4 regions of the Paenibacillus shunpengii genome follow, and region 2 is predicted to be linked to each of the others. Evidence: riboswitches for the same ligand, from Rfam matches in the RefSeq annotation. Region 2 holds a riboswitch; each other region holds the start of a gene.
What was found. Region 2 has a riboswitch for thiamine pyrophosphate ahead of ACFSVM_RS13465 (thiamine phosphate synthase). Riboswitches for the same ligand answer to the same signal wherever they lie in the genome.

Region 1 (7,996 bases), 2.5 Mb from region 2:
ATACCCGTGAATGAAATCAAGCATGTGATCGAGAGCGTGGAAGCCAAAAGAAGATACCATAAGCTGTCGAATGGGGCGCTCATGCCCTTGTCAGCACCTGCCTTTCAAGAGATAGTGAGACTCATGAACGATATGGGCTTTCGCAAGGGAGAGATCGAGAACGGAATCATGAAGCTTCCGGTCGCTGCAGGACTCCGTGTGATGGACAGAGATCTGGGAGACCAAGTACAGTTTGGCAGCAGACTGAAGGAATTCATGGAGAATCTCGTCCATCCTGAACATATGGATTTCCCTGTTCCTGCCAGGCTGGCTCCTATTCTGCGAGACTATCAGAAGCAGGGATATCAATGGATGAAGACGTTAGCCTCCTACCGGTTTGGCGGTATTCTGGCAGACGATATGGGACTCGGCAAAACACTGCAGAGCATCACCTACATCGTGTCTGAGCTTCAATCCATTCGAGAGCATAAGCAGCCTGTGATGATCGCAGCGCCTGCCTCTCTTATTTACAATTGGAAGAATGAGCTTGAGAAATTTGCGCCAGAGCTCACGACCGTCATCGTAGACGGAAGCAAGACGGAGCGGCTGAAGCTCATCCGCGAGCACACGGCAACGGATGTACTTATCACATCTTATCCGCTTCTGCGTATGGATGCGGAAATGTATGGAGAACGGCATTTCCATGCTTTTATTATGGATGAAGCGCAGGCGTTCAAGAATTATGCAACACAGACCGCACATGCGGTAAAAGCGATAAATGCGAGACACCGGTTTGCACTTACCGGGACACCAATCGAGAACAGCCTTGAAGAACTGTGGTCCATCTTTGACGTTGTATTTCCGGAGCTGTTCAAGGGGCGAAAAGCCTTCAACGAGTTATCAAGAGAAGCTATTGCCCGTAGAATTCGTCCATTCCTGCTGCGCAGAGTCAAGGCCGATGTTCTTGCGGAGCTGCCGGAGAAGATCGAGTCCTTGCACACTTCCGAGCTGCTGACCGAGCAGAAGAAGCTCTATGTTGCCTTTTTGGCCAAGCTGCGTGCTGAGACCGTGAAGCATCTGAGCGAGAAGCAGTTCGACAAGAATCGAATCAAGATTCTGGCCGGCTTGACCCGGCTAAGACAGCTGTGCTGCCATCCAGGGCTGTTCGTGGAGGGCTATCAGGGCAGCTCAGCGAAATTTGAGCAGCTGATGGAGCTCATCGAAGAAAGCCGGAGTGCAGGCAAAAGGGTGCTGCTCTTCTCTCAATTTACTGAAATGCTGGGCATCATCGGCAGAGAGCTCGGAGCTCAGGGTATTCCGTTCTTTTATCTGGATGGACAGACACCAGGCCAAGAGCGTGTTGAAATGTGCCAGCGCTTTAACGAAGGGGAGAAGGATTTCTTCCTTATATCGCTCAAGGCCGGCGGTACGGGACTTAACTTGACGGGGGCTGATACTGTCATTTTGTATGATCTGTGGTGGAATCCTGCGGTAGAGGACCAGGCAGCGAGCCGGGCACACCGGATGGGACAGAAGAATGTGGTTCAGGTTATCCGGCTGGTGAGCCGCGGAACCGTAGAGGACAAAATGTACGAGCTTCAGCAGCGCAAGAAAAATCTCATTGAAGAAGTGATTCAGCCTGGACAGGAATCCTCATCCGCCTTAAGTGAGGAAGAAATCCGCGAAATACTAGCGATCTAGCATGGATAATCCTGCATAAAAGAAAAGGATAGAATCGGCACATACCCGCTGTTGAACGGGTACTCGATTCTATCCTTTTTTACTTTAGTTCAGCTTGGATTTATCCTGTTGCTGCTCGAGCTTGAGCTTCTCTGGTGTAACGTCGTCTCCATTCGGATCTACAATGGTCAGTCCGGATATGGTGGACAATACCTGTCCGCGGATGGCCTTCAAATATTCCTCACGAAGTGCCTTCTGTTCGGTGATTTCCTCCGGTGTAAGGCCTTCCTTCTTCTGTTTACGACTCAGCTCATTGATTCTATTTAATGAAGGGATCTCCATGGTATCAGCCTTCCTTTCAAGCTACATTGTATCCTGACAGTTTACTGTATGATACGGCTTATTGCAACCCGAAGGGTAGAAGATAGGCTGTTATCTGCTACTCTACAGCTTTGGTTCTGAGCAGCGTAATACTCATTGCAATAAATATGAACCCTGTAGCTTTGTTAAGGATCGTCTTCATCTTGACGTTATTTCTCAGTTTACCCGTTGCTGTGGACGAGAAGGCGGCGATCAGGATGCTCCAGATTCCTCCGGTCAAGCAATATGTAAGACCAAGCACTACAAAAGGCAGTGGCGAAGCATCGCTGCCCGGGGCAATAAATTGCGGCATAAATGCGAGAAAAAACATGGCGACTTTAGGATTGGTTACATTCGTGAAGAGGCCTTGCGTAAATATTTTGGAATTCGATAACTCGGAAGGCATATCTGCAGGTCCACCATGAGACTTAGCCTTAGGCGATGCCTTGTCGATCAGCATTCGAATGCCGAGATACGCTAGATAAATTGCACCTATAACCTTGATGACATTGAACAGAACAGCAGAGCTCATCAAGATCACGGATAAACCGAACGCAGCAAGCAGTGTATGCACAACGCCCCCCGCGGTAATGCCAAGCGCCGAAACAATGCCCGCCCGCTTCCCCTGAGCCACACTTCTGCCAAGAACATACATCGTATCAGGCCCTGGCGTAATATTGAGCAGGATGGACGAGATCAGAAATACTTCGAAGTTAATAATACCCAGCATGTGGAGCCCTCCTTTGTTGTAAATATCATAATTCATGTTTAACAATTTGTGTAGACAATCGAGTCTTTACAAAACAGGAGAAAGCAGTATAATGGGTTACGATTGGAACAGCATAATCGAAATACAGCACTAGGGGTGCCTTAACTGGCTGAGAGACCAATACGTCGATGATATGAACGATGGCGGTTAACCCTTTACACCCGATCTAGATCATACTAGCGTGGGGAAGTGCGGGGATATGAAATGATATAGGCCCGGAACCGGCATCTGATCTGGACATAAGCTTCAGTTCAGACGAAACCATATTCTGGGCATCACATTTTATTGAGCTGCACTCACTTAGGGGTGCAGCTCTTTTTTGTGTTGTTTCAACAATTCAAACTTGAGGAGATGGAGAAATGAGTACAGAAGTATGTGGAACAAGTCGGATTGTGGGCTGTCGTTTTTCACTGTATCCGATGAGTGATCGATTTGTTGATATTATTCTGGGTGCAATCCAAGAGGCGGATACCTCCAAGGTATGGACAGAGACCGGTGATGTAAGTACCTGCGTACGCGGCAGGCTTGAGCATGTTTTTGATGTTATGAAGGCGATTTATCTGCATGCAGCCAAGACAGGCGAGCACGTAGTGTTCAGCGGCACCTTCTCTATTGGCTGTCCGGGTGATTCGGCGGGTGATGTGTACATGTCAGAAGATGCCGTTCGGATGAATGAAGATATGATCTCCTCCATCCGTATCGAAGGAGCAGCGGAATATGCCTTATATGCTCTCGGAGAGCCGGAATACATGAAGAAGATTGCGAACGTCGTTGATATTGCGAAGAAGGATGGCAGCTACGGCGGAGGTATTCATTACGCTACACGCTTAGAAGGGGATGTACATACCATTTTTAAGACACTGGAGCAGTCCTTTGAAGTGACGCAGGAATCGGTGTCCCATGTCGTAATGACCGTAACGCTGTCCTGCAACAGTCCTTCTAATAAGAAGCAAGGGGAGGCGGAATAACGTATGGGAGCCTGGAAGCTGCGTGACATTATCGTATTAAGCTCATTGTCCGTTGTTTTTGCCGTCATTTATCTCGTGTTCTTACAGATTGGAAACCTGCTCACCGGTGTCATGGGACCGATGGGTTATGAGGTGATCTTCGGAATCTGGTTCATTGTCTCGATTATTGCTGCGTACATTATTCGCAAGCCAGGGGCGGCCTTTCTGTCCGAAACCATTGCAGGCATTATTGAAGTACTGATTGGAAACACGACGGGTCCCATTCTTATCGTATCGGCGATGATTCAAGGTCTTGGAGCAGAAATGGTCTTTGCAGCGGTTCGTTATCGTAAGTATTCGCTGTCCGTCTTGATGCTATCAGGAATAGGGGCGGCCGTGTTCAGCTTTGCCTGGGGCTACTCCCGATCCGGCTTTGCTGCATTATCACCCGAATTTGTAATCGCAATGCTGGTGGTTCGGATCATCAGCGGAGCAATTCTGGCCGGTCTGCTCGGAAAATGGATTGCAGATGCGCTGGTTCGTACGGGTGTGCTGCGGAGCTTCCCGGTTGCCAGAGCAGCAGCCCGGTCACACAAAGCATAATGGTACTCCAAACACATAAAGATCAGCCGGCTGATGAGACATTTAAATCTTCTGCTGCCATTGAAGTGAGAGATTTGACTCTTCAGTATGAGGAAGAAGCTCCGCTTGTATTAAATAGGATCACATTCGACTTGATTCCAGGTGAGATGCTGCTGCTCCTGGGACCTAGCGGGAGCGGTAAGAGCTCGCTCGCGCTGTGTCTGAACGGAATTTATCCGCAAGAGATCGAGAGTCTGGTCACGGGAAACGTCAGGATATGGGGCAGGCCGATGGTAGAGCAGAGTGCAGCATTGCATGCGCAAGCTGTAGGGATTGTCTTTCAAGATGTCGACAGCCAGTTCTGTATGCTGACAGTGGAAGAAGAGGTTGCCTTCTGCTTGGAAAATGTGGAATGTCCACAAGAGAGGATCCGCAGCCGAATGGATGAAGCGCTTGAGATGGTTGACCTGCTGCCGTACAGAACGGCTCAGATTCACACTCTCTCCGGCGGCATGAAGCAGCGTCTGGCGATTGCCTGTGCACTCGCGCTTCGCCCCGGCATCCTTGTGCTGGATGAGCCGACGGCCAATCTTGACCCGGTGGCTACTCGTAATCTGGCTCAGCTCATCTCATCACTTCGCAAGAAGCATGGAATAACGGTGCTCCTAATCGAGCATCAGCTGGATGCCTGGATGGCAGACATCGATCGTATTGCGCTAATGGACCACGAAGGGCAGATATGCCGAATGGATGAACCGGGCATGTTTTTTTCCATGTATCACGCTGAACTGGAGCGAATGGGAATATGGGTGCCTGGTCCAGTGACCCTGCAGCGGCAGCTAAGTGAATGTGTACCGGGATCGACTGAATTTCTTCCACTCACCGCTGAGGAGCTCATCAATTACTGGATATCACGTTCTGCACTTGAGCAAGGGCAGGTTAGTCACTACTTGCGGGAGAGGGCTGAGCAATCTCTGTATTCTAGAGGAGAGGAGGAGAGACGTGCTCCTGTGCTGGAGGCACATGGAATGACATTCTATCGACACGATCGGCCTGTCATTCAGGATGTCTCTCTGCGTGTAAGAGCAGGTGAATTCATCGCCATAACCGGACCGAACGGAGCAGGGAAATCTACGCTGGCCGGGCTTCTGTCCGGATTGCTCACACCTAAGGAGGGACGGGTGCTTGCTGGCGGAGAGGATATGAGCCTGCTGCCGGAGTCTGTCATTCGCAAGCGCGTCGGCCTCGTCTTTCAGCATCCCGAGCATCAGTTCGTTACGGATAAAGTGAGCGAGGAACTTGCATTTGGACTGCGCCTGCAGGGCAAGTCCGAAGAAGAGGTTCAGCTGAGGACAGCAGAGCTTCTAGCCGAGTTCCGGCTGTCCCACCTTGCAAATTACAGTCCCTATGCACTGAGTCAAGGCCAGAAACGAAGGCTCAGCGTAGCAGCGATGCTTGTGGAAGAACAGCTGGTGCTTATATGTGATGAGCCCACTTATGGACAGGATGCCTATGCATCTCTAAGGCTGCTTGAAGCATTGAAGGCCAGAGTCCGGCAAGGGCTTACGGTCATTATGATTACACATGATATGGAATGGGTCCGCGCTTACGCTACCCGTGTGATTGTAGTGATGGATGGAAAGATAGAGCTGAATGACAGACCTTCAGCACTGTGGCACTGGCCTGAGGAGCGACTTGCCGAGGCGAAGCTGGTGCTGCCGCTTGAGGTACAGCTGGCAAGAGCGTTAGACACGGACACTAGCATCCGAACGGAGAAGTTCCCGAATACAGCTGAAGCCCCTGTCCATCATTCAAGTGTGAACGAAGCACTTACAAGTTCAGACGAACCACTTACAAGGACAAACGAAGCAAACGCAAGCACACTCGAAGCTGGAAGTGCAGTGAAATCAGCCGGGAGTGCTTCCGATCCTGCTCAGCGCGGCGGCTGGAATCTCCATCATATGAATCCAAGTATCAAGGCTCTAGCCGTCACCCTTGGCGTCGTTCTGTTGTCCTTCGCCTTTGATCCCGTCACGCAGCTAAGCGCCTTAATGGTAACGATACTGCTTACGGCATGCTTTGGTCAGGTATCCTGGCGCAGATGGGTGCTGCTGTTTGCACCATTCTTGATCATGGCCCTCGGCTATGTATGGACAGCGATTGTCTTTCCCAGAGAGAGCATCGTTATGAATGATGAAGTATGGATCAGGATCGGCGGATTTGAGGCGGGACGAGAAACGGTGCTTACCGCTCTGTCTCTCGGGCTTCGTACGCTCACCTTCTCTGCGCTTTCACTCCTGTTCATTCTTACGACAGATCCGGTGAAGCTGATGTTTAGCCTGATGCAGCAGTGCAGGCTGTCTCCGAAGCTGGCTTACGGGATTATGGCGGGATATCGCTTCTTGCCGCTGTTCCGGGAAGAGCTGGCGACCATGCAGCAGGCTCACCGTATGCGAGGGATTCAGCGGGAGAAGGGTATTCGCTTTATTCTTCACGCGTTCAAGAGGTACTCGATTCCGCTGCTGGCCAGCAGTATCCGCAAATCCGAGCGAGTAGCCGTTGCCATGGTATCCAGAGGATTCACGGGGAAACGCCATCGTGATTTTTATTTGAAGCTTCAGGTTAGGTGGCAGGATTGGACTTTTCTATGCGTATTGCTCGCTGCAATCTCTATATGTTTTATTCTCGCTGATCAGCTTGGTTATTTGGAGTGGTATGGAGGACAGCTGTAAGTGGATCAACATGCGAAATAGGAGAATACATGACATTTGTCATACTCATGAGTTGACATTTATGACTTCAAGGGCTGACATTCTTCTTTTACAATGGAAGGAGAATAAGGACACGAGTCCAGAGGATCGTTAAGCATCAATTCCTGTACCTGTCCTGCTGTGAAGGAGACGATGTCATGTCTGCATCATTTAAATCCCAATTGAAAAAGGAAGTGGCTCCTTACGAAAAAACGGAGCTCAAATCAAGCATCATCCAAATGGTAAATACGCTTATTCCTTTATTTGTGCTTTGGTATTTGGCATATGCAAGTTTGTCGGTATCCTACTGGCTCAGCTTGCCTATAAGTTTGATTGCTGCCGGTTTTGTCATTCGGACATTCATCATATTTCATGACTGCTGTCATGGTTCTTTCTTCAAAAATAAAAAAGCAAACAACATTGTGGGTACGCTGACCGGTGTGATCTCACTTACCCCTTATATGCAATGGAAATACAGTCATTCGGTGCACCATGCCTCCAGCGGTAATCTGGATAAACGGGGAATCGGCGATATTTGGATGATGACTGTCACCGAATATAATGAATCACCGTGGTATACCAAGTTCTATTATCGTGTCTATCGTAATCCAATCATTCTGTTCGGGATCGGCCCGATCGCGGTGTTCTTGCTGCAATATCGATTTAATCGGCGCGGCGCTAAGCGCAAGGAACGCTTAAATACGTATTTGACGAATCTGCTGATTGTAATTGTATACGCGCTGCTTATTCTGGCCATCGGCTGGAAGGCATTCCTGCTTGTACAAGTGCCGATATTCTATTTTGCAAGCATGCTTGGCATTTGGCTGTTCTATGTTCAGCATACCTTTGAGGATTCCTATTTCGAGAATGAGGATGAATGGTCTTATATTCAAGCTGCTGTAGAAGGCAGCTCCTATTACAAGCTTCCG
Region 2 (7,996 bases):
CTTACGATCTATACCTCACTCATTAAGTCATATTCAATACTTGTATCATTGTAGTCAAGGGCGATCCATTTGTGCAACCTTTATTTGTGGACTATACTCAAAAGAATAACAAGTAGCAAGGAAGTGACCAAATGCTGAACACACGAGTTGCCATCTTTACAGGCGGGGAGCTTCATGAGGAATATATTGAGAAGCTGAATGCAGACGACATCTTAATTGGTGCCGATTACGGCGCTTGGTACTTAGTCAATCAGCAGCTCAAGCCTACGATTGCGGTTGGAGATTTTGATTCTGTATCGGAGGAGCAATATAAGCGCATTGAAGAATACAGTCACCAAGTCGTCAGGTGTGATCCCATTGATAAGGACCTGTCTGACACAGAGCTTGCTCTAAAATATGCCTACTCATTTCATCCAGCCGAAATTGTTATTTTTGGCGCAACAGGCTCGAGACTCGATCATACGCTGGCGAATATACAGATCTTATCCAAGACCCTCAAGCAAGGTGTACGCTGCAGCATCATAAACCGAAACAACCTGATTACTGCAACGGATTCTCGTATTACTTTACATAAGAGCGAATATGACTACATATCTCTAATCCCTCTAACGACTGAGGTTCGCGGTATTGATCTGGATGGCTTTATGTACCCTCTGTCAGGCGCAGTACTGTCCATCGGAGATTCACTAGGGATCAGCAATCAAATTGTAAACTCAACAGGTACGATACGCATTAAGGAAGGCATTCTGCTTGTCATTCAGAGCAAGGATTAAATATAACAACAAAAATCCATTCGATTCGGAATGGATTTTTGTTTTGTTTTACAGCTATATTGAGTCAGCCAAAATATCGATGATAAATCGTTCGTGCTTCCGCTACATCCTTCGTTCCATGAACCAGTGCTCTTCCATCCTTGAAAATGACCAGTCGAACCTTTTCTTTTAGCTGAAAAGAGACAAGAAAAGGATTCACATCAACCTTGCCTTGATCAAGACCGCGCAAACGATCGGCCGTTTCTTGCAGGTTAAGCTCTCTTCTGCGTGCAGGCCTGATCTGTACCGTATCCCTCCCACACAACACATCGGTTCGATCGGTATTTGCTGCACTTAGATAAGGATATGTTCTCTCATGCCCGCAGGAGAGGCAGCTCGGATTTTTCGCCAGATCAACACCAATCGTAGTATATTCATTGCGCCACATGTCAAAAGAAAGAAGCTTTCTTCTCAGCGCCTCATCGTTTCCGGTAAGGAGCTTGAACGCCTCAGCTGTCTGATTCGCAGTGACCATCTGGACCGCCTGCGGAAGAATTCCTGCCGTATCACATGTGTCTCCACCAAGCGGGACCTCACCCAGCAGACAATTCAGGCAAGGGGTTCTCCCAGGTAAAATGGTATATGTAATACCGTAGCTGCCGACACATCCCCCATATATCCAAGGCGTACTGTGCTTTTGGGCGATATCATTAATGATCAGACGGGTATCGAAATTATCGGTGGCATCCATGATCAGGTCCGAGCCTGTAACCAATTCTTCTAATTCCTCTGCGCCTACATCCAGAACATAAGCATCAATATGCACTTCCGAATTAATAAGCCGAAGCCGGTTCTCGGCAGCAATCGCTTTAGGAAGACGGGACATTGCATCTGCTTCACTGAACAACTGCTGTCTCTGGAGATTGCTCCATTCAACATAGTCACGGTCAGCGATCGTTATACGACCTACGCCCGAACGAACCAGCGTTTCCGCAATTCCCGTTCCAAGTGCCCCTGCTCCAACAACGACCACATGGCTGTTTTTCAGCTTCTGCTGTCCTTCTTTGCCAAATGGCGCGAACAGCTCCTGTCTCGAGTATCGATCAGGTATGGTTAACGCATTTGTGCTCAAATCCTGTCTATTCACGTATGAATCATCCCTTCCATCGGACTGCTTGCCGATGCGTAGCGTTTGACCGGGATCATTCCAGACTCGTAGGCCTTCCTTCCGGCCCATACCGCGTATTTCATCGCTTCCGCCATTTTCACAGGGTCTCCTGCTCCAGACACTGCGGAGTTCAGTAGAACGGCATCCGCCCCCAACTCCATTGCATAGGATGCATCCCGAGGAGAACGAATACCTGCATCGACGATAACAGGAACAGCCGCCTGTTCAATGATCAGCTCCAGTGCCCTCGGATTATTAAGTCCTTGTCCTGAACCTATTGGGGATGCTCCCGGCATAATCGCGTGAACACCCAGCTGCTGCAATCTCTTTGCAAGCATTACATCGTCCGAAATATATGGCAGTACAATAAACCCTTCTGCAAGCAGTGTTTCGCAGGCTGTATATGTTTCCAGCGGGTCTGGAAGTAGTGTTGTCTGATCCCCGATCACTTCTACCTTAATCATATCACATAGTCCAGAGGCTTTTGCTAGTCTGGCTATTTTCACAGCTTCCTCCGCCGTTCTTGCTCCAGCCGTATTCGGCAATAATGTATACTTGGATAAGTCGAGCTGATCCAGAAAATGCGGTTCATCCTTCTTCTCAAGATTCAGTCTGCGTACTGCAAAAGTAAGCACTTCCGTCTCGGAGATCTCAACTGCTTTACGCTGAACATGCAGATCATCAAATTTACCTGTACCTAATAACAGCCGTGAACCAAAGCTATAATTTCCAATATTAAGCATCATTAACCGCCTCCCACAAAATGAACGATCTCGATCTTGTCTCCGTCTGTAAGCTTCGTTGTGGAATGCAAATCTTTTGTTAATATTTGATCATTCCACTCAACCACCACCGTTTTGACACCTAACTCAAGAGAATCTATTAAATCGCTAACTGAGATAATAGAATCGTTAATTGGCTTATGTTGTCCGTTAATGAATAGCTTCAATGAACCAACCTGCCTTTCTCCAAGCTTCGCATAGGTGAGAATTCGGTTATTCCGAGATCTTCTTCACTCTCACCCGCGACAAGTCTGCTGATCATTTCTCCTGTTACTGCACTTAGAAGAATTCCATTACGATAATGCCCCGCCGCAATGTATAAACCTGTAATCCCTTTGTACTGGCCGATATAAGGCAATCCATCGATCGTTTGTGGTCTGAGTCCTGCCCAGCAACGAGCATAAGCAGCGTGTTCAAGCTGCGGAATCCATTTGCTTCCCTTCTGGAGCAGTTGAAGTATTCCTTTTACTGATACCGTCTTATCGTTATGAAAAGGGAGGCTCGTCGCCCCAATCCATATCTCCCCTCCTGGCTTAGGTACAAGATAAACATCATGTGTATAAATGGTATAATCCAATCTGATCTCAGGTGAGTAAACGGCTACAATTTCACCTTTGACAGCTACTGTAGGAAGATCGATCCCCAGGCTGGACAGCCCCCCTCTGATACCCAGTCCGAGTCCTGATGCGATAATGATGTTGTCACAAGCGTAGCTTCCTGTTGATGTTTCGACACCACAAACGTTTCCATTCCGAATATTAAGTGAAACCACGGGCTGTTGCTCCAGATAACGTGCACCTTTGACCCTAGCTCCATCAATCAGAGCTCTATTCAATTGGGCAGGCAGCAGCTGAAGCTGATCAGGATAATAATAAGCGCCTTCTGCTTGGTCACAGATCGCGGGAATCTCCCTTCTAAGCTTGAGTGGATTCCAGTACTCTTGATAATCCGTTTTCATGGATTCCATAGAATCATTCATAAACGGTGAGACAAAACCAGCACTATTCAATGCGACATCGATAGGAGTTAGAGCGGATAAATCATCAATTAAAGGTTTGATTAGCTTAAGACTGCGTTCAGCCAAATTTTTTAGCGCAGGAACTGCGAATGATTCTAAATGCGGCGCCAGCATACCTGCAGCAGCTCCTGAAGCTCCCGATGCCATCCCCTCTCCCTCCAACAGCAGAACATCCTTACCATCCCTTGCCAAGAAATAAGCAATGGCTGAACCGATAATCCCTCCGCCAACCACGATAAACTCTGACCTGCGAGCGGTATCCACGTTTTGCTCGTAATCTTGCATATCCGTCTTCCTCCTTACTTGATCGGTCCATAACGACAAAGTGCTTGATGATATTCTTGCACTGCACCAAGCGGATCTGCTGCATTCATCACTCCGGATATCACAGCGATACCTGATGCTCCTGCATTAACGAGTTCATCAATATCTGTCGGCTTAATTCCTCCTATCGCAATAACCGGAATATGCACCTCCATACAAACCCGCTGTAATGAGACGACTCCTCTCGGAGCAGCACCCGGCTTACTAGAGGAAGGATAAATATGACCGTACAATAAAAAATCAGCTCCCAGGTGCTCAGCCTGCTTTGCCTCCTGGAGGGAATGGACAGATACGCCAATACGTGTCTTTGTGATCCCACGTCTTGTCATAGAGCTCTTGAGAGACTCGATCTGATAAAGCTCCTTCATCCCGATTTGGAGAATGGCTGGCTCATACTCGTATACCAGATCCTCTTGACGATTAAGCCCTATCTTACTCACTGGAATGTGATGAAGGATCAGGGTATTTATGAACTGTTCGATTTCCTTCACGTTGCTGATTTTATCCCGGATATGTACAGCCGTCGTATAAGGCCATAGGGTAGAGAATATGGGAATCCAGTCAGATGGGGATGAGGAGGGAGAGATCACATGTAGTTCTAGTTCAAATTCGGGCTTCAATATGATAGATCACCTCCTTATTGAGAAAACAAGCCTGTGGGTAAATCCCCGCATGTCCCGCAAGCCATCGCGGCAACAAAAAAACCACTTCCTAATGGAAGTGGTTAAGTTTACATTGATAAAATGCAACAAAGACTGATACATGAAATCTACAGAGCGTATCACTATCGATGAATCATGAAGCCTGCGCTCTAGCATCCTATCAGTTCCCACTTCCCTACGCTGGTATAACCCAGATCAGGTACAAAGAGTCCGGAATCGATTCATTCCATCTCAGCCGCTCACGTGCAGCCCCCCTAGTGAAATTACTATACAGTTGTAGAATTACGTTGAATATGTTAACACATAAGCAAGGATTTGGAAAGTCTTAACTTGACTAGGATTTTAAACTTTAGTTGACCATTCTTCTACATTCCAGGTCTTGGTTACCCAATCCTCATAAAAATCCGGTTCGTGGGAAACGAGCAATACCGTGCCTTTGAATTCTTTGAGTGCACGCTTCAGCTCTTCCTTGGCTACCACATCCAAGTGATTGGTCGGCTCATCGAATAGAATCCAATTCGTCTCGCGCATCATGAGCTTACATAGACGTACCTTGGCCTGTTCTCCCCCGCTCAGCATGTTCAGCGGTCTTGTAATATGTTCATTCTTAAGACCACAGCGCGCAAGATGCGCACGTACTTCATGCTGATTCAAATGAGAGAATTCATTCCATACATCATCAATTGGTGTAATTTTGCCAGGACGTACTTCTTGTTCGAAATAAGCCGGGAATAGGAAATCCCCCAGATAAGTCTTCCCGCTCAGCGCAGGAATTTTTCCGAGAATTGTCTTGAGAAGCGTGGATTTACCAACGCCGTTACATCCGACAATGGCAATCTTATCTCCCCGCTCAATCGTCATGGTCATTTTGGGAAGCAGTGGATAGTCATACCCAATCTCAAAATCGATGCCTTCAAATACGGTCTTGCCGCTTGCGCGGGCATCCTTGAAACCAAACACCGGCTTGGCCGCTTCTTCAGGACGATCAATGCGTTCAATACGATCCAGCTGCTTCTCACGGCTCTTCGCCCGTCCTGAGGTTGAATATCGAGCCTTATTTCGCTGAATAAAATCCTCTTGCTTCTTAATAAATTCCTGTTGCTTCTCGTAAGCATCAATATGCTGATTCTTGTTGATATCAGCCATCTCAAGGAACTTGTTATAGTTCGCCGAATAACGGGTCAGCTTCGCAAATTCAAGATGATAAATGACATTCACGACCTGATTCATAAACTCTGTATCATGTGAGATCAGCATGAAGGCATATGGATAGTCCTTCAAATAACGAGTCAGCCATTCAATATGCTCAACATCCAAATAGTTCGTAGGCTCGTCCAGGAGAAGAACGTTAGGCTTCTCAAGAAGCAGCTTGGCTAGTAGCACCTTCGTCCGCTGTCCACCGCTAAGGGCTGATACGTCACGGTCAAGTCCTATCGCATTCAGACCAAGCCCATTCGCCATCTCTTCTACTTTGACATCAATCAAATAAAAATCACCAATATCCAGCTGCTCTTGAATCTCGCCCATTTCTTCAAGCAGCAGCTCTAATTCCTCTGGAGAGGCATCCGCCATTTTCTCGGTAATGACCATCATTTCTTTTTCCAGTTCAAGTAAAGGCAGGAAGGCGTCCTTCAATACGTCACGAATGGTTTTGCCCGGTGTCAGCTTGGTATGCTGATCCAGGTATCCGTAGCGGACTTTCGGTGTCCACTCTACTTTGCCGCTGTCCTTCAGCAGCTGTCCTGTCAAAATATTCATCAGCGTTGATTTACCTACGCCGTTCGCACCGACCAATCCCACATGCTCGCCCGCCAGTAAGCGGAAGGAAACGTTTTTAAATAATGTGCGATCTCCAAAATTGTGGCTGACATTTTCTACAGTCAATAAACTCATATAATGCAGTTACTCCTATCTTGTATGGCATTCGCCTTTAGTCTCTGATATTTAATCGAATATTCATTGAAGATTAGAGATGTATGCAAACTTTTCAAGCTTGCTGAAATCTCTAAAGCTCAATCCATCTAATATGATATATTAGCATAATTTGAAGGCTCACTGATACTAAGATTTTGGGAGTCAATGCAAAAATAGCATCCGCTATTCCATTTTGGCCGCCTCCCAATGTCAGGATTTAAGTCAATCGGGAACAGCCGGAGGCGGGCGATTAATGATGTAATGAAAAAAAGACCCGAAGCCGGGTCTTCTCCAGTAATGATTAATGTGGTACCTGTGGACTGAAATCATCCCGGCTCGATTGATCGGCATGATAGAACACAACATCTCCATCCAGTAAGCTAAAGGCTTGAGCGTATGCATCGAAGACTCTGTTTTGATATCCTTCCATCTTCCACTGATTCATTAAAGGAGCATGGATATACTGCAAATGCGGAGCATTAACCTTTCCTTCCTGAATGGATTCCAGATTGAAGTTTACGATAATATAACCGTTCTTCAGGAAGATAGGTGACTTCTCGTCAATTCCTCTATTCGTCCTAGCATATTCTGCGATATTCGTTCCTTGCCTCACCACATAAGGCTCGGCTGGCAGACTATACTCACCGTACCACTGCTGGATTGAGGCGTTCGCACGAAGAACATCACTGCTTGCCGTTGCCGGTATATTTGTCTTCGGTCCAATAAAGGTGCGCAGCTGCTCTGGAATCATTAGAAGATCCCATCCACCTACAGGGGTTTTCATTTTGGTAAACACCGTTTGATAATAACTCTGGTATGCACTCTCGGTAATCATGCCTGTATGAAGGGTGCCATCGTGATGATATTTGTACCTTGCCGTATCCTGAAGCTGTCCTGCCGGCACATTCCGCAGTCGTTCATTTAGAACGACATATCGCTGAACCTGATCTTCTTCTGATCCGATCCGGACAAAGTTCTGCTCCTTCGTATGGTAATAGAGATCTACAGGAACTCGGGTCTGTCCATCCTTCGTGACGAAATAAAAGCTAGGTGTAATCCGAATTCCATCCTGGGGACCAAACATATTTCCTTTGGTCTTGAAATCAAATTTGAAATGATAGCCTGTCTTAATGGCTACATTCTTGTACCCTTCGGCAGGATGGCTTCCCGGACGGATCGGCGTCGTAAATTTCTCATCGATTCCTCTCGGATCACCGTCAATACCCAAGGTTCCTACCCAATAAGATACGCCTGTTGGAGCACTGCTGCCCTCAGTTGTCCGGAATACATTTTCCCAGCTGTAGTCCGCAATATCGGTTATCCGAAAATCGTACAGCCTTCCAATGACCTCAACAGATACCTCATCACTTGCGATA
Region 3 (7,996 bases), on a different contig from region 2:
AATCATATTCAGAATGGGCTGTGTAATCATCGTCGACAGGAAGAAGGAGAGGATGACGAACAGCAAAGCCCCGCCGATCACGGAAACTATCATAACGGTGAGTAGCAGGCTGATCCCCTCTGCCTGATAATCGGCAGGAGACAAGATGACGAGATTCCAGCCGGTCTTCTCGGATTGCCGCTCAACCGTGATATAAGGCTCACCATCCAGCTCTACAGAGGACTGCAGCTCCCGAAGATGGATATCAGGACTCACCCCTGGCATAGCTGCGAGGGAGATCGGCTTCCCTTCATGATCAAACAAATTCAGGAATTCAAGCTTCCCGGAGTCATTGTCTGTGAGCTGGAAGAAGCTCTTATCAATACGAACAACGACATATCCTGCCGCCTGGTAGGATTGATTAATAATTCGTATATTTCGAATGGCAACAACGCTGGCCGGATCTCTGGCATCAATGCCAAACCACACAAGCCGGCCTTCAGCCTCATCCGTCCTCGTAATCCATCCCGCAGGCACACGATCATCAAGCTCCGCATCATCAAGCGGAAGCATTCTGCGATAATCGGCAGTATATATTTCAATAGAACGAATCGATGTGGCATACGCCTCAAGCTTGCGAACCTCCTCCTGCAGCTGCTGCCGCTGTGAGAAGCTGATGTGCTGCCCTGCGGCCTCAAGTGCCAGATCACGCTGAACAGTGGCATCGGTTGCCACCTGGGATGTCCAGTTCTCAATCTGATTCAGAAGGACATCCAGCTTGCCGGATGCCTGAACAGCGGTCTGCTGAATATGGCTCTCTGCGTTGCTGCGGAGGAGTACAGATATTTGGTTGTATACGATAAGTGCGATGGAGCCGAGAACGAGCAGCATAACGATCAAAGAACCTATAAATATTTGGCTGCGAAGTGTATTAAAGTAACGGGAGCCCAGCATATAATCCACGTTTCCTTTCATTTTTTGAAAGTGCTTACATTTTTGAAGGCGACAAAATGGAATAAGATCAGACGGAAGTGAGCGGAGCATGTGTTACGGTCCATTCCTTCAGCTGTTTCTTGTGCCAATATGCTGCATGCTCTCAAATTTTAATTCTTTCCTGCGTTTACGACAATAGTTCAAATAATGGCTGCATGAAAAGGGGAATTACGAGAACGAAATGGACAAAGAGATGTAGAAGATCATTTCAGCATGAAGCTGAAAAAACCCCTGAATCCTCAGGGGCAGGCTGATATGTAAGATGCATGACTTGTTTCTACTTGGGTCTCAAATGCCATAGAAGCGTTTGGTATTGTTATAAAATAAATCAAATGCTGCCTGCAGCTTCATTCCTGTAACATCACACCAAGCGCGGATTACGTCCTTGACCATGCGGGGATGTGTTTTATGCGCAGCAAAAGGGCCTTCAAAAGGCCATGGGCCGTCAGTCTCTGCCATAATCTGTTCGTGAGGATAGATGCTGGCAAGATCCTGAATTTCTTTTTCATATACGATGTCTGGTGTAAAAGAGATGAAATATCCGTTCTTCGCCATGCGCATGACTGTGTGCTCTGCACCCTTGAACCAGTGGAAATGCGCTTTGGCATAGCGATGAGACTCCAAGAGCTCGACGGCAATGTCTGCATCCTCATAAACTGCATGCAGAATGATCGGCTTATCGTGCTTCTTGGCGAACCCGATGAACTTGTCCAGCATATCGATGTAAGGCTGCATCTCCAGAGACTTACCATCGGCTTCGGCTTCCAATCTCGTGTAGTAGGGCAGGCCGACTTCACCTACGGCGATCATGTGGTTCAGATGCTCTTCCATCCACTCAAATAATGCTGTTAGCTCCGACTCAGAAGGGACGGGCTGCTCAGGATGATATCCATACGCAGGATAGATCACTGAAGGAGAGGAGGCCGCTAATTTCTCCGTTCTCTGGCAGGAGACAAGATGGGTGGATACAGCAATTACAGCCTCCACTTGATGCTGTGCGAACGACAGACGCAAGGGCTGCTTCTCGTCTTCATACTGGTCCAGGTGAATATGCGAGTCAATGACAGGCGCTAAATCCTCTTCAGACTGCTGCATTACTTTATCACCTCCTAGCTTGATTTACTTCGTGTTCGGATAAGAGCCGGCAGTCACCGGCTGTTTACGTCTTTCCTCCCGCATCCATTCAGATATTTCACGCTTCAAGCGGAGGAATTGGGGGTCCTCTGTCAACGCTTCCTGTCTTGGACGGACGAATGGAACCTTCACCTCATGGAGTACGTTTGCCGGGCGATTTGAAAATACATAGATCCGATCTGAGAGCAGAAGCGCTTCTTCAATATTATGCGTAATGAATAGCACCGAACGCTTCGATTGCTCCCATATTCCGAGCAGCCACTCCTGCATCTCGCTTCTCGTCAGTGCATCCAGCGCACTGAACGGCTCATCGAGCAGCATAAGCTCCTGTGGACTTAAAAGCGCGCGTAAAAAGGCAGCCCGCTGCTGCATTCCACCTGACAGCTTGTGCGGATACATATCTTCAAAGCCGCTCAGACCAGCCTTAGTAATCCATTGCTGCGTGGTAATGTCGTCATCTGCTCCTTGTCTGCTGCGGAATTTAGCAGGGGCAACCTCGCTGCCGAGCTTGATGTTATCCGCGATGGTCCGCCATGGGAGCAGGGCTGGCTGCTGTGGCATATAGCTGATATTGCCACGAGTTCCTGTTACCACTTCTCCATCCAGGCGTATTGTTCCTGCATCGGGCTGTAGAAGTCCGCCAATGATTTGAAATAAAGAGCTCTTTCCACTGCCCGAGGGTCCGATAATCGAGACGAATTCACCCTGGCCGACCGTAAGTGATATGTGATCAAGGACATGAAGCTGCTGCTTTCTCTGACGAAATGATAAGCGGATGTCTGACACTTCTAATAAAGGATGCATTAGGATATCCTCCTTTCGTAATTGGATCAAGATTCATCGACTCAAACCGTCTTATGAACCCGATTTTCTATGATCATCTGTCTTATAGCGGACGAGTGCTCTCTCCAGCATAGCGATGATGGCGAAGAGGAGCAGGCTCAAGAGAACGATGATAGCCATGGCGACGAATACCCGATCTGTCCGATAGGCCGATTTTTGCAGCATCATATAATAGCCGATGCCCTTGTCTGTCCCGATCCATTCGGCGATGACTGCACCCATGACGCTGTAGGTGGCTGCGATCTTGAGACCTGAGAAGATGGACGGGAGCGCGTGAGGCACCTCCAGCTTGCGGAAGATTTGCCCCTTGCTGGCCCCGGCCATTCTCATGTAGCTCAGCATCGCGCGGTCCGTTTGCATCAGTCCGTCCATAGCAGATACTGCGATCGGAAAGAAGCAGACCAGTGTAATAACGATGATCTTGGGCAGCAGACCGAATCCGAACCAGATCATCAGAAGCGGTGCGAGTGCAATCGTAGGTATATTCTGGCTAAGAATGAGCAATGGATACAGGGCCGTTTTCATAAATGGAACCAGATGCAGCACCATGGCTGTCAGAAGACCAATGGCAGCACCAATGCCGAAGCCGAGCAGGGTGAGCTGTACAGTCGCCCAAGTATGTTCAGTAAGACTTGCAGCCTGTGCAGCTGCTTCACGGGTAATATCAACAGGACTTGGCAGAATCCACTTCTCAATGTGAAAAAGCGGCACGGCTATTTGCCATACCGCCAAAAAGAGAATGACCGCCGCGACAGGCGGCAGCACACTTCTTACAACACGCTTCATGATGGATACTTCTCCGTTAGTCCTTCCATGCTGATTCCGCTTGGGTAATGGGCAATCTTGATTTGTGAAATAATGCTCGGGCTGCCAGCCTCAACGAGTACCTCATGAACTCTCTGCACAATTTGGAGCAGCTCAGGAAGCTCGCCCTCCAGCGTCGTTTCAAGGGGATGGACCTGATATTTCACCCCGGATTGCTGTATCACTTCAATGGCACGGTCTACATAAGGGATCGAATCTTCTCCATTCGGTGTCTTCGGAATGACTTGAATACTTAGCAATGTTTGAGCCATATGGGTCACCAACGCTTTCTTCAGTAATTATTGTTGTGGCAGAAATTCATTCGTAAAAGCTTTCTCGACATCCAGTGGCTGGTCCAGCAGCTCGTGCTCAACCATCCAGTCGGAATAGTTCTGCCATACCTCTGCTTTTTGCTCGCCCCAGCGAGCGGCATCATCCTGATATTTCGGACTGAGCCATTTCTGACTCTCAAGCACAAGCTCTTTATCGAGGTCAGGCACGGCCTCGCTGAGTATCGCCGCGGCTTCCTCCGGATGATCAATCGTATATTCATAGCCTTTGGTCGTTGCGCGCATGAAGGCTTTGACCAGCTCCGGATCCTCGTCAATGGTTGCCTCATTCGTAATAAGTACAGGTGTATAGTAATCCAGCTTCTCGGAATAGTCTTTAACGTAGAACATATCGATCGGTTCCCCGCGAAGCTCGGCTTCAATACCCGTCCAGGCGTAGAAGATCCAGGCAAAATCGATGTCTCGCTTCGTTGCGGTGAAGAAATCTGCATCCCCCATGTTTATATTGTTCACTTTGCTTACATCCGCACCTTCGAGACCCATAATTGTATCAAGAACCGCTGAGTCAATTGGGTTGCCCCATCCTCCATAGGTTTTACCCTCGAAGTCCTTCGGAGATTCAATATTACGGTCAGCAGGAGCTGCAAAGCCGGAAGTATTATGCTGAATGACAGCAGCAATGGATACGATCGGCACGCCTTGTGTCCGTGCTTGGGTGACCCCTTCCTGATAGCTTACGCCAAAAGGCACCTCTCCGGAAGCGACCATCGTATCTGCACCGGCCTGGCCGGGCTGAATAATCTCGACATTCAGACCTTCTTCCTCGTAGAAGCCTTGACTTACTGCAGCATATAAGCCGGTATGATTCGTATTTGGCGTCCAGTCCAGGACGACCTTGATGTCGCGGAGGCTATCGCTCGCTGCCGGCTCCTCCGCGTCTGCACCAGATTCCTCATTCGATGTGCCGCTATTGCCGCAGGCAGTGATGATCATCATGAGTACCGCCAGTAACAACATTCCTAATTTTTTGTACACGTTTCTCTCTCCTTTTCAATTACCCCTATTCTTGACGAAATTTCCATAATAACTCCTATAATTTCAATTGAGGCTTCCTTGACAGCCATACTGATAAGGGAGATCGGATAGAGTGCAATGGCATTCTTGCGACCATAATAAAAAAAGCGTCCCGGATAAGGGACGCATGCAGACGTAAGGGCTAAGGGCTGTCAGTAAAATAGAACAGCACACTCGAATTCTCTCCATTCCTACGCTGGCATTACCCAGATCAGGTTTAAAGGGTACGTATCTAACACGCTTTCACGGATACTATCTCAGCCGGCTAACCCAGCACCCCTTGAGGTTGAATATGAAGTTTAGGACATTTCAGAAGCTAATTATAGCCCTCCTTGGCTGGAAAGTACAGCATAATCAAGAATAAAATCATTGTCATATGGAAATGTCTAAATTATAATACCTTTAATTGAAAACGTGAAAAAATGCCTGTGAAGAGCATCCAACTCGGAGGTATTCTCGCCAAGGGAAGGCACTAGCCTTCCCCTAAGTTAATCGGCACCGCCCGTTATCGCGGAACCAAAGTGATTGAAGTGGAACCTAATGCTGACCGCATGAGGTCTGCTTCAATAAATTGGGTGGCACCGCGAGCATAGAGCGCTCCTCGTCCCAACGGATGAGGGCGCTCTATGTTTTTTTAGCTTGACCAAATTAACTTAGGGGTGACGACAATGCTGGATATGAAATGGATAAGGGACCATGCTGTACAGGTTCAGGAAGCAGCGGATTGGAAGAAGATAGACGTATCTATAGACGAGCTGCTGACATGTGATGATGTACGTCGAGAGCTGATTACGGAAGTGGAGAAGCTCCGGCAACAGCGAAATATGGATTCGGAGAGAATAGGACAGCTGATGAGAGAGGGGAATCGGGAGGAGGCAGCAGCGGCCCGTGAAGAAGTGCGGCAGTTGAATGGGCAGATTGAAAAAGCAGAAGCAAGGCTAGCCGAAGTGACGGAACGTTATAATGCGCTGCGGCTGCTCGTCCCGAATATGGTATCTCCTGACACGCCTAGAGGACAGAGCGATAAGGATAATGTCATTGTAAGACAGGTCGGAGAGGTCAGTGATCCTCTGTTCCCGATCAAGGACCATATGGAACTTGGAGAGCTCCATGAGCTCATTGATGCTCCACGTGGCGTCAAGGTTGGCGGCTCGCGCAGCTACTATTTAAAGGGAGACGGAGTCCTGCTGCATCGTGCCGTTCAGCAGCTTGCGCTGGATATCGTGATGAAGCACGGCTTCGTGCCGATGGAGGTGCCGATCATGGTCCGGGAAGAGGCGCTGGAGAACACAGGATTTTTTCCAACTGGTCGAGACCAGACTTATGAGCTTGCAGGAGAGGACAAATTCCTGATCGGTACTTCAGAGGTTCCGCTCATCTCGTATTATGCAGGGGAAGTCATTGATGTGGCAGCACCCGTTCGGCTAGCGGCCGTATCGACAAGCTTCCGGAGCGAAGTAGGCTCTGCAGGACGTGATGTGCGCGGGCTCTATCGGGTGCACCAGTTTGCCAAAGTAGAGATGGTCGTACTAACAGAGGCTGATCCGGAGGTGTCGGAGCAGGTGCTCCAGGAAATAACGGGCTACGCAGAAGAGCTGCTTCAGGCGCTGGAGCTTCCATACCAGGTCGTGGCAGTGTGCACAGGCGATATGTCGCAAAAGACATATAAACAGTACGATATTGAAACCTGGATGCCTAGCCGGGGCAGCTATGGGGAGACGCATTCCTCGTCGAACCTGCATGATTTTCAGGCACGCCGCTCTAATATCCGCTATCGGGATAACGAAGGTCATCTGAGGTATTGCCATACATTGAACAACACGGCCGTGGCCTCGCCAAGAATCCTGATTCCACTTCTCGAGAATCACCAGCAGGAGGATGGCAGCATTTATATACCGAAGGCGCTCCGTCCTTACATGGGAAATCGAGAGAGACTCCTTCCTGTTCAGTAGATTTTACTTATATAATCCATGGGTTCAACTTTCAGGAGCAGGGTACACTAATAATAGAGTGTATTTTTGAAAGGAGACCTGAAGTGCGATGAATAAAACAGATCTGGAACAACATATTATACAAGCTATTGAGGACAATCCGTATTGCTCGCTTGCAACGGTGGAGGGCGGTAAGCCGAAAGCGAGATATATGGCTGTCTATAATGACGGTCTGAGCATTTATATGGCGACCAACCGTTGTACCCACAAAGTAGAGGAGCTGGAGGATAATCCGAATGTCAGCCTGCTGCTCGGCTACGAATCAGGCGGAACGAAGGACCTGCTCGAGATCGAAGGTACAGCAGAAGTGAGCCGTAATGGTGAACTCCGTAAGCAGCTGTGGAATAACAATATGGAAAAATGGTTCACAGGACCTGATGATCCCAATTACGTCATCCTGGATATCACGCCTAAACGGATTGAGTATACGGGCAAGGGTCAGGAATTGCAGGTATGGGAAGCGTAATCTGGTGGGTCGTATGATCAGCGATCATTAAGCAGCAGAGGACCATATGAGTATTGATGGAAGAGCAAGGGAGGCGGTATGGAGCTTCTCTTGCTTTTCTTTTTGTTTGATGATGACTCAGGATGGATAGGGGTACAGGGACAAAATACATAAATAACCGACATCGTAATGTCAAATTACATTACTTACTCATTGTAGGATAAAGTCATTTTTGTGTGTATTTAATAAAAATAAGTATAAATATTGTGCACTGATCAAAAACTTCTCTCTTTAACACATCTAATTATTGGTATAAAATATCATTTAGCAGTTTATTTCTTCCAGTCGTCAGGCTTGATGACAGCAACTGTGGCAAGGTTAAAGAAGGACCTAATACAGGAGGGGTACATTTGAAGAAGAGAAATACATTATTGGCAGGGATG
Region 4 (7,996 bases), on a different contig from region 2:
TCGGCATCCTCGGCGAGTTTGACGCCCTTCCTGGTCTGTCCCAAACGGTAAGTCCAGATCAGACACCGATTGTTCCCGGCGGACCCGGTCATGGCTGCGGACACAACCTGCTTGGCACAGCGGGAGTAGAAGCGGTCACCGCGCTTAAGCAGCTCATTCACGAAGGAACGCTCCCCGGTACCGTTCGATATTATGGCTGCCCGGCAGAAGAGCTGTTATCCGGCAAGACCTTTATGGCTCGTGACGGCGTGTTCGACGATCTGGACTGTGTGCTCACTTGGCATCCAGGCAGCTCCAACATGGCGGCGAATTACAGCATGCAGGCACTGACTGGTGTGGAGTTCTTCTTCTCGGGTCGTACCGCACACGCCGGAGCCGCCCCTCACCTTGGCCGCAGCGCCCTGGATGCGGTTGAGCTGATGAACGTCGGCGCCAATTACCTTCGTGAGCATGTGCCGGACGGCAGCCGGATCCATTATCAGATTACAAACGGCGGTCAGGCTCCGAATATCGTGCCGGATGCGGCAAGCGTATACTACTTTTTACGCGGAAAAGACCGTGCAGCCGTCGATCATCTGCTCGAGAGACTCATCAAAATCGCTCAAGGTGCGGCATTGATGACAGAAACGAGTGTACGCTCGGATATCAAAGCAGGCTGCTACGATACACTGCCAAATGCCACGTTGAATGATCTTATGCATGCTCAAACCGAAATTGCAGAAACTATCCGTTTCACTCCGGAAGAAGAGGCCTTCGCCGAACAGCTGCTGAAAAGCGTTCATCCAGACGTCCTTGCAGCCAATGCAGAAGCTGCCCTGCTCTCTGAACAATCTATTCTACCAACGGAGTTTATTAACAATAAACATGTCTTCGGTATGACGATGGGCGGCTCCTCTGATGTGGGTGATGTGTCCTGGATCACACCGATGGGTCAGATCATGACGACCTGTGCTCCGCTCGGTGTCCAAGTCCACACTTGGCAGGCCACGGCCGCCTTCGGCTCCTCCATTGGAATGAAGGGGATGCACTATGCCGCGAAGCTGATGGCTCTATCCGCCTATGATCTGCTTCTGAATACGAATGGTGTCATTGAGCAGGCCAAGGCTGAATTTAAGGAAAGAGCAAATGGGGTCTCTTTCAGAGCCGGAATTCCCGCTGAAGTGAAGCCTCCGGTGCCAGCTCATATCAAAATGACGGTACCGGCAGGCTGACTATAATGCGTATACTAGATATGCGACCAAGTCGGCGCGCGAATCATGTTCATTCTCTAGCCGATTATGTTCCCATTAGAAAAACTCCAGCTTCCTCGCTTTCAGGCAAGGGGGAAGCTGGAGTTTTTATGTTGGTTCTACTCGTATTTTCATAAGAAAACCAGGCTGTTATGTGTTTAAATCATTAAGACCTGGGGCATGCTCATTTGGCATGTCTGGCAGCATGGGTACCGGATGACCGATTGGAGGAGGTGTTACCTCAAGCTCACCACCATTGCGGCTTGGAGATTTACCACTGAAAATTTCTCCGATCCGGGTATCGTCCAGCCTAAAGTTAAACTGTGCGTTATGAAAGCCCATGTCCACATATTTTCTGCACTCCGGATACTTGTTGATATCATAATTAGGTACCGGGAACAGTTTGCCCCACTCTACACCAAGCGTCTCAAGCGCTTTGGCGAACGCATTCTGATGGGCATTATCCCGCACGATGAGAAAAGCCAAGGTTTCTCTGAACGTCTTATTGGAGCTCATTTCATAAATACGGGATTTTTGCAGAACTCCTGTTGATTCAAGAACCAGATTATCCATAAGGTCAGCTACAAGATTACCATGGTTATATACGTAGTTGCCCATCCATGGATTCCCGGCCGCATCTACGGGCAGAGACCCTTGTGCACCAACAATGTAATGATGCGGATTTGCATGGCGAACAGCCTCATCCAATGGAGCGCCATCTACTCCTGCATTACCCGGCGTCTCTTCGCCTGATCCATTCAGCAGCTGATTAATGGTCGTTTGCACCAGCTCCACATGGCTGATCTCCTCCAGAAATACACCTCGCATCAAATCCCGATACTGGGTCTTATTCCCACGGAAATTACTGCTCTGAAAAAAATACTGCATCATCGTACGCATTTCGCCGAACCGTCCACCCAAAGCTTCTTGCAGTACCTTAGCTGCAGCGGGATCAGGCTTGTCAGGCACGATAATGTTGATAAGATCCTCTTTGTAGAAATACACAGGGAACACCTACTTTATTGGCGAATTTGAAATACATCCTATTTTGTTTCAAGAGCTCCTGTTTTATGCAAAAAGAGGAAGTCACGATATCTTTCTAGAGCACCTGAAAGGAGTGTACAGATGAATATCGGTTCTGCCAGACAAGCAGCAGTAAATTGGGTAATGAGCCACGGAAGTCAATGTCCCGGTTATCTCGGCGCTTATTTCAGCGGCTCTACTGTTCCTCTACCTGACAACGCTATGCTGCCTCCTGCTTCGGATGTTGATATTGTCCTTGTTACTCAAGAAGTACCTTCTATTAAACTCGGGAAATTCCGATATCAAAATGTCTTGCTGGAAGTAACCTATCTGCCGTGGGATCTGTTCGATTCAGTAGAGAAAGTGCTTACAAACTACCATTTGGCCGGAAGCTTTCGCACGAACACGATCATCGCCGATCCTTATTCACGTCTGTATCCGATATACCAGCAGGTATCTCAGCACTATGCTCAAAAGTCATGGGTCGAGAAGCGATGTAAAAACGCCCTTCATAAAATAGAGGCAGGGCTCCAATCCATAGATATGACGCTGCCTCTCTATGATCGAATCACAGCACTTCTCTTCCCGGCTGCCATTACAACACATGTCCTTCTCACCGCTGCACTGCAAAATCCGACGGTCCGTTTACGGTATCTCCGCGTGCGAGAGGTACTCGCCCAGTATAATCAGCTCCCGGTATACACTGAACTACTGCAGCTGCTCGGCTGTGATCAGATGACCGCGGAACAAGTTCGTCAGCATCTTGAACAGCTTGAAATAACCTTTGATACAGCTGCGGATGTATCGTCTACCCCTTTCTTTTTCAGCTCCGATATTACAGTAAGCGCACGACCCATTGTGATCGAGGGAAGCCGCGAGCTTATTGAATCCGGAAATCACCTTGAGGCTGTGTTTTGGATAGCAGCTACTTTTGCCCGATGTCACAAAATTTTGGATGCTGACGCTTCACCGGAGACTAAGCAGTCACTTGCACCTGCCTTCCAGGCGCTGATCAATGATCTAGGCATCGGTACACCTGAGGCTTATCTGAATAGGGCAGGGCAAATTCTAAACTACTTGCCTGCACTTTCCAAGACAGCTGATGATATTATCAACGCCCACCCTCAAATATGGAGTTGATTCACAGCATTAATAATTCATCGCACAAAAAAAGTGGAGGCCCATAGACGGGCCCCCTTTATGTGCAATCCTGTACAAGCTCCGTCACAGATCTACGGTCTTGTTCAAATCCATCTCATTCTTGCCTGTCATTTTGTTGAACAGATTCTTGACCAGCTTCGTTTTACTGCCTGTTTCCCAATACTCGGCGGTATCTGCCTGAATCTTGATGAGCACCAGCGAAGGGTCGTCATAAGAAACATCAAGCAGCATCTCATAGGCTTTGTTCCAGAACTCCTTCACTTTCGCCGGATCCTGAATCAGCTCCGCTTCACCCCGAATGGAAACATAGGATTTACCGACATAGGCTACATTGACCAGCGGATTTTGCATCAATTCCCGATACTTATTTGTGTCCTTTTTCGTCAGGAACCAGAGATCTCCGTCAAATTCAACCTCCTGTGTCTTCATCGGACGCGAGACCAATCCTTCTGGAGTTACGGTGGTCAGCATCGCTGTATCTATATCCTTGATCAAACCTCTTACCGTCTCAATTGCTTCTTGATTCACTACTGGAGTATTCATAAATGTGATTCCCTCCTTGGCTTCTGGCTCTCACATTTATATTAACCAACTGGAGAATCTGCAATCTACGAAACGGGATCTCACATTATTTTCCTCAATCATAGGGAGATCATTCATTCATCTATTCTGACCCCGATATTCTTCTGCCTTCTCCTGCATACCTGCATGGATCGCTTCCTTCTCACTAACTCCCTTAACGGATGCCATATTTCGAATATCCTGAGTGATGCGCATGCTGCAGAATTTCGGACCGCACATCGAACAAAAATGCGCCGTCTTCGCCCCTTCTGCAGGAAGAGTCTCATCATGATAGGATAAGGCACGCTCCGGATCAAGGGACAGATTGAACTGATCCTTCCAGCGGAACTCAAATCTCGCTTTGGAGAGGGCATCATCTCTTCTGTGCGCTCTAGGATGACCCTTGGCCAGATCGGCAGCATGGGCAGCGATCTTATAGGCAATGACCCCTTCCCTTACATCATTCTTATCCGGCAGTCCCAAATGCTCCTTCGGCGTAACGTAGCACAGCATAGAGGTGCCAAACCAGCCGATCATCGCTGCCCCGATCGCAGATGTAATGTGATCATATCCCGGAGCAATATCTGTTGTAAGTGGACCCAGCGTGTAAAATGGAGCTTCCTGACAAATCTCCATCTGCAGATCGACGTTCTCTTTGATCTTATGCATGGGTACATGTCCGGGACCTTCAATCATCACCTGCACATCATGCTTCCAGGCGATCTTCGTCAGCTCCCCGAGCGTCGCCAGCTCTGCCATCTGGGCTTCATCGTTCGCATCATAGATGCTGCCGGGTCTTAGTCCATCTCCAAGTGAAAAAGCAACATCATATCGGCTCATAATCTCACAAATCTCTTCAAAATGAGTGTACAAAAAGTTCTCCTGATGATGTGCCAGACACCAAGCTGCCATGATGGAACCGCCCCGTGACACAATTCCAGTCATCCGCTCTGCTGTCATTGGAATATATCTTAGAAGAACGCCTGCATGAATCGTAAAATAATCAACACCCTGCTCCGCCTGCTCGATCAGCGTATCTCGGTATATTTCCCAGGAGAGCTTCTCTGCCTCCCCGTTCACCTTCTCCAACGCTTGATAGAGTGGAACTGTCCCAATGGGTACAGGAGAATTGCGGATAATCCATTCTCTAGTCGTATGAATATGGCGGCCCGTCGAGAGGTCCATGACTGTATCCGCTCCCCAGTGCACAGCCCAGCTCATCTTCTCTACCTCCTCCTCAATCGAAGAGGAAACAGCAGAGTTTCCGATATTCGCATTGATCTTAACATGGAATCGGCTTCCGATCAGCATCGGCTCACTTTCCGGATGATTAATATTTGCAGGCAGGATTGCCCTTCCTCTTGCAATCTCACTCCTTACAAGCTCCGGATCAAGCCCCTCGCGGATCGCTGCAAACTCCATTTCAGGCGTCACGATCCCTTTTCTGGCATAATGCATCTGAGTTACACATCGCCCTGACTTGGCTCTGAGCGGCTGTCTTCTGACGCCCGGGAACACCTCTACCTCCTGCTGGGCACTTCTGTCCGATCGAATCCCATTATCCTCTGGCCGTATTTCTCTTCCTTCATAAAACTCAACATCTTCACGCTCAAGGATCCAATTCTGACGCAAGAGTGGAAGGCCTTGACGAATATCAACTTCAGTATTCATGTCACCCATGGGTCCACTCGTATCGTAAACCCGAAATGGCTCATTCTGCTCTACTCCTTGGGGTGTGCTGGTGGGATGGAGCTCAATTTCACGTTCGGGTACGGCAATGTCCGGCCTTGATCCTTGGATATATACCCTCTTGCTGGCGGGGAATGGCTGTAGCCTTCCAGATTCGATCTTTAATTGTTCTCCTCTTATAGCCGATGTCTCTGTGTTCAATCCTTTGTTCGAATGATTCATATGTGCTTCCTCCTTTGTCGAGTTGGGTAGCCCTCTCCTGAGCTGCGTTTGAAAGACAGAAGCTTCACAAACGATAGCCAGTTATATAGAAGCTGCGGCAACAAAAAAAGAGCCCATTCCCACAGGGGAATCAGCTCTAATCCAAATAAGATCTTGGTGTACAGGCTAATAGATCTGCATAGACCACTAACAGAGCCATCACCGCATACAACGGATCCTATCCACATTATATCGCCAATTACTTCCCTACGCTGGTATGATCCAGATCAGGTCCAAAGAGTCCGGCACCTTGCAGTGCCATCTCAGCCCGGCATTTCGGGCTCCCCTAGTAAATTGTTATTGTTGTTTAAAAGAAATGGATTGACCTCATCCTTCGTCTGCATCAAGGTCCATACAAGATTATCTCATTCAGAGCATATTTTCAACCTTTATTTTCCATCCAATCCGAGAGAATTACCTCAGCATGAAACCCATTTGTGCCGCCGTCTCCATAACAATAGGCGCATATTCCCGAAGTGTCTCTTCCGACAGCCTGCTGACGGGTCCGGATAATGACAGTGCCGCTGCCACCTTACCCTTGCGATCAAAGATCGGCGCTGATACCGCTGCTGCTCCAGGCTCTCTCTCTTCATAGCTCGTTGCATATCCCAATTCTCGGATCTCTTGCAGCTGACTCATATAAATATCTTGATCAACGGACAAGGGGATATCAAAATTGCGTATCAGCTGCTCCTGCTCTTCTCTTGCTGCAAACGCAACCAACACTTTGCTTGATGCACCAACGGACAAGGGCAGCCTTACACCAACAGGTGCTACCCTTCGGATCGCTTGATTGCTCTGTACGGCCTGAACGCGTATCCGCTCATTGCCGTCCTTCAAATACAAGCTAACGGTCTCTCCCAAGCGATCACGAAGGCGCTCCATCGCAGGCAGCAGTAGAATCGCCGGGTCATCACTCTGGGACATATGTGCCGCAAGCTCCCATATGCGAATACCAAGCCTATACTTCTCCGTTGAAGGATTGCGCACAACAAACCCCCTGTCCTCCAGTGTTGTCATTAAACGATGAACGGTACTTTTATGTAAACCGATCTTACCCGAAATTTCTGTAAGACCCAGATCTGATTGCTCTGTAAAGCATAACAAAATATCCAATGCCCTCTCGACCGCTCGAACCGTTAATTTGCGATCTTGCTCTTCCATGGCATAATCCCCTCTCTGTTTCATCACGTGAAACCTGGTTACATAAATTATATGAGAATCGATGACCAAAGTAAAGGTTTAATTGAGAATTAATCTCAATTAAACCGCTCATTTCTCTCAACAATCGATCATAATGGAGAAATTTTGGAATAAGTCTTCCTTCACTTGACAAACATTTTTCACCAATAATTTCACTTACATTACAAGTGTGTAACAATTAGTCCCAATCAATTGACATTAGACAGGACGCATCATAGGATAAAGAATAAGTTATACCAACCTCAACTTTATTCATAGGTTGGATTTAGTAATTTAGTCCTATATAACATTCTATTGGAAGGAGGAGTATGATGTTTCCTATCTCCGAGAATAGATCCCTTAATCAGAACGTATCGAGTGCTCCTCCCGCACTTTCCACTCGGCTCATCCGTTTTAAGCATATTGTGGTTGCTCTTATTTTATCGATTATATTTTTCCTCGTATTTTGCTTTATTGCTCTTCATGCCTATATCGCATGGGTACTGTCCTACCCGGCAGTAGCTCCGGTATATTCCAATCCCCTGCTGTCCAAGGGTATGGAGTATGAAGAGGTGACTTTCCCTGCTACGGACGGAAGCCGGGACGTCAGCGGCTGGTACATTCCTGCCGAGGAGAACAGCAGCAAAACGATTGTGTTCAGTCACGGCTATGGGGCCAACCGGGAAGAATCCTGGATTCCCATGTATGATTTGGCCCATTACGCTCATCAGCAGAATTTTAATGTCATTATGTTCGATTATGGCTTCGCCTCCCAGAGCACAAGAGTCGTTGCTACGGGCGGGAAGGCAGAATCGAAGCAGCTTCTCGGCGCAGTTCAGCTCGCTAAGCAAAAGGGAGCTCAAGAAGTTGTCGTATGGGGCTTCTCGATG

Region 1: it holds a riboswitch for thiamine pyrophosphate, as region 2 does, so the genes downstream of both, ACFSVM_RS01595 (YkoF family thiamine/hydroxymethylpyrimidine-binding protein) here and ACFSVM_RS13465 (thiamine phosphate synthase) in region 2, are expected to answer to the same signal.
Region 3: it holds a riboswitch for thiamine pyrophosphate, as region 2 does, so the genes downstream of both, ACFSVM_RS14885 (ABC transporter substrate-binding protein) here and ACFSVM_RS13465 (thiamine phosphate synthase) in region 2, are expected to answer to the same signal.
Region 4: it holds a riboswitch for thiamine pyrophosphate, as region 2 does, so the genes downstream of both, thiC (phosphomethylpyrimidine synthase ThiC) here and ACFSVM_RS13465 (thiamine phosphate synthase) in region 2, are expected to answer to the same signal.

Annotation. Positions count from the first base shown of each region.
Region 1 is NZ_JBHUMJ010000002.1:365,701-373,696, forward strand. Features, by position in the region: gene ACFSVM_RS01580 (DEAD/DEAH box helicase) at 1-1,680, shown strand, start outside; gene ACFSVM_RS01585 (DUF896 domain-containing protein) at 1,765-2,001, opposite strand; gene ACFSVM_RS01590 (LysE family translocator) at 2,099-2,749, opposite strand; TPP riboswitch at 2,871-2,993, shown strand; gene ACFSVM_RS01595 (YkoF family thiamine/hydroxymethylpyrimidine-binding protein) at 3,148-3,756, shown strand; gene ACFSVM_RS01600 (ECF transporter S component) at 3,760-4,338, shown strand; gene ACFSVM_RS01605 (energy-coupling factor transporter ATPase) at 4,338-7,049, shown strand; gene ACFSVM_RS01610 (fatty acid desaturase) at 7,226-7,996, shown strand, end outside.
Region 2 is NZ_JBHUMJ010000002.1:2,887,371-2,895,366, forward strand. Features, by position in the region: gene ACFSVM_RS13440 (thiamine diphosphokinase) at 132-773, shown strand; gene ACFSVM_RS13445 (thiazole biosynthesis adenylyltransferase ThiF) at 838-1,899, opposite strand; gene ACFSVM_RS13450 (thiazole synthase) at 1,896-2,663, opposite strand; gene thiS (sulfur carrier protein ThiS) at 2,666-2,869, opposite strand; gene thiO (glycine oxidase ThiO) at 2,866-4,005, opposite strand; gene ACFSVM_RS13465 (thiamine phosphate synthase) at 4,020-4,664, opposite strand; TPP riboswitch at 4,862-4,972, opposite strand; gene ACFSVM_RS13470 (ABC-F family ATP-binding cassette domain-containing protein) at 5,049-6,599, opposite strand; gene ACFSVM_RS13475 (DUF5704 domain-containing protein) at 6,922-7,996, opposite strand, start outside.
Region 3 is NZ_JBHUMJ010000003.1:98,927-106,922, forward strand. Features, by position in the region: gene ACFSVM_RS14860 (sensor histidine kinase) at 1-954, opposite strand, end outside; gene ACFSVM_RS14865 (TatD family hydrolase) at 1,261-2,067, opposite strand; gene ACFSVM_RS14870 (ABC transporter ATP-binding protein) at 2,092-2,910, opposite strand; gene ACFSVM_RS14875 (ABC transporter permease) at 2,962-3,735, opposite strand; gene ACFSVM_RS14880 (thiamine-binding protein) at 3,732-4,025, opposite strand; gene ACFSVM_RS14885 (ABC transporter substrate-binding protein) at 4,053-5,060, opposite strand; TPP riboswitch at 5,289-5,408, opposite strand; gene serS (serine--tRNA ligase) at 5,786-7,069, shown strand; gene ACFSVM_RS14895 (pyridoxamine 5'-phosphate oxidase family protein) at 7,158-7,574, shown strand; gene ACFSVM_RS14900 (bifunctional 2',3'-cyclic-nucleotide 2'-phosphodiesterase/3'-nucleotidase) at 7,964-7,996, shown strand, end outside.
Region 4 is NZ_JBHUMJ010000003.1:412,423-420,418, reverse strand. Features, by position in the region: gene ACFSVM_RS16235 (amidohydrolase) at 1-1,211, shown strand, start outside; gene ACFSVM_RS16230 (manganese catalase family protein) at 1,380-2,234, opposite strand; gene ACFSVM_RS16225 (hypothetical protein) at 2,355-3,392, shown strand; gene ACFSVM_RS16220 (pyridoxamine 5'-phosphate oxidase family protein) at 3,477-3,956, opposite strand; gene thiC (phosphomethylpyrimidine synthase ThiC) at 4,074-5,885, opposite strand; TPP riboswitch at 6,112-6,222, opposite strand; gene ACFSVM_RS16210 (IclR family transcriptional regulator) at 6,339-7,088, opposite strand; gene ACFSVM_RS16205 (alpha/beta hydrolase) at 7,439-7,996, shown strand, end outside.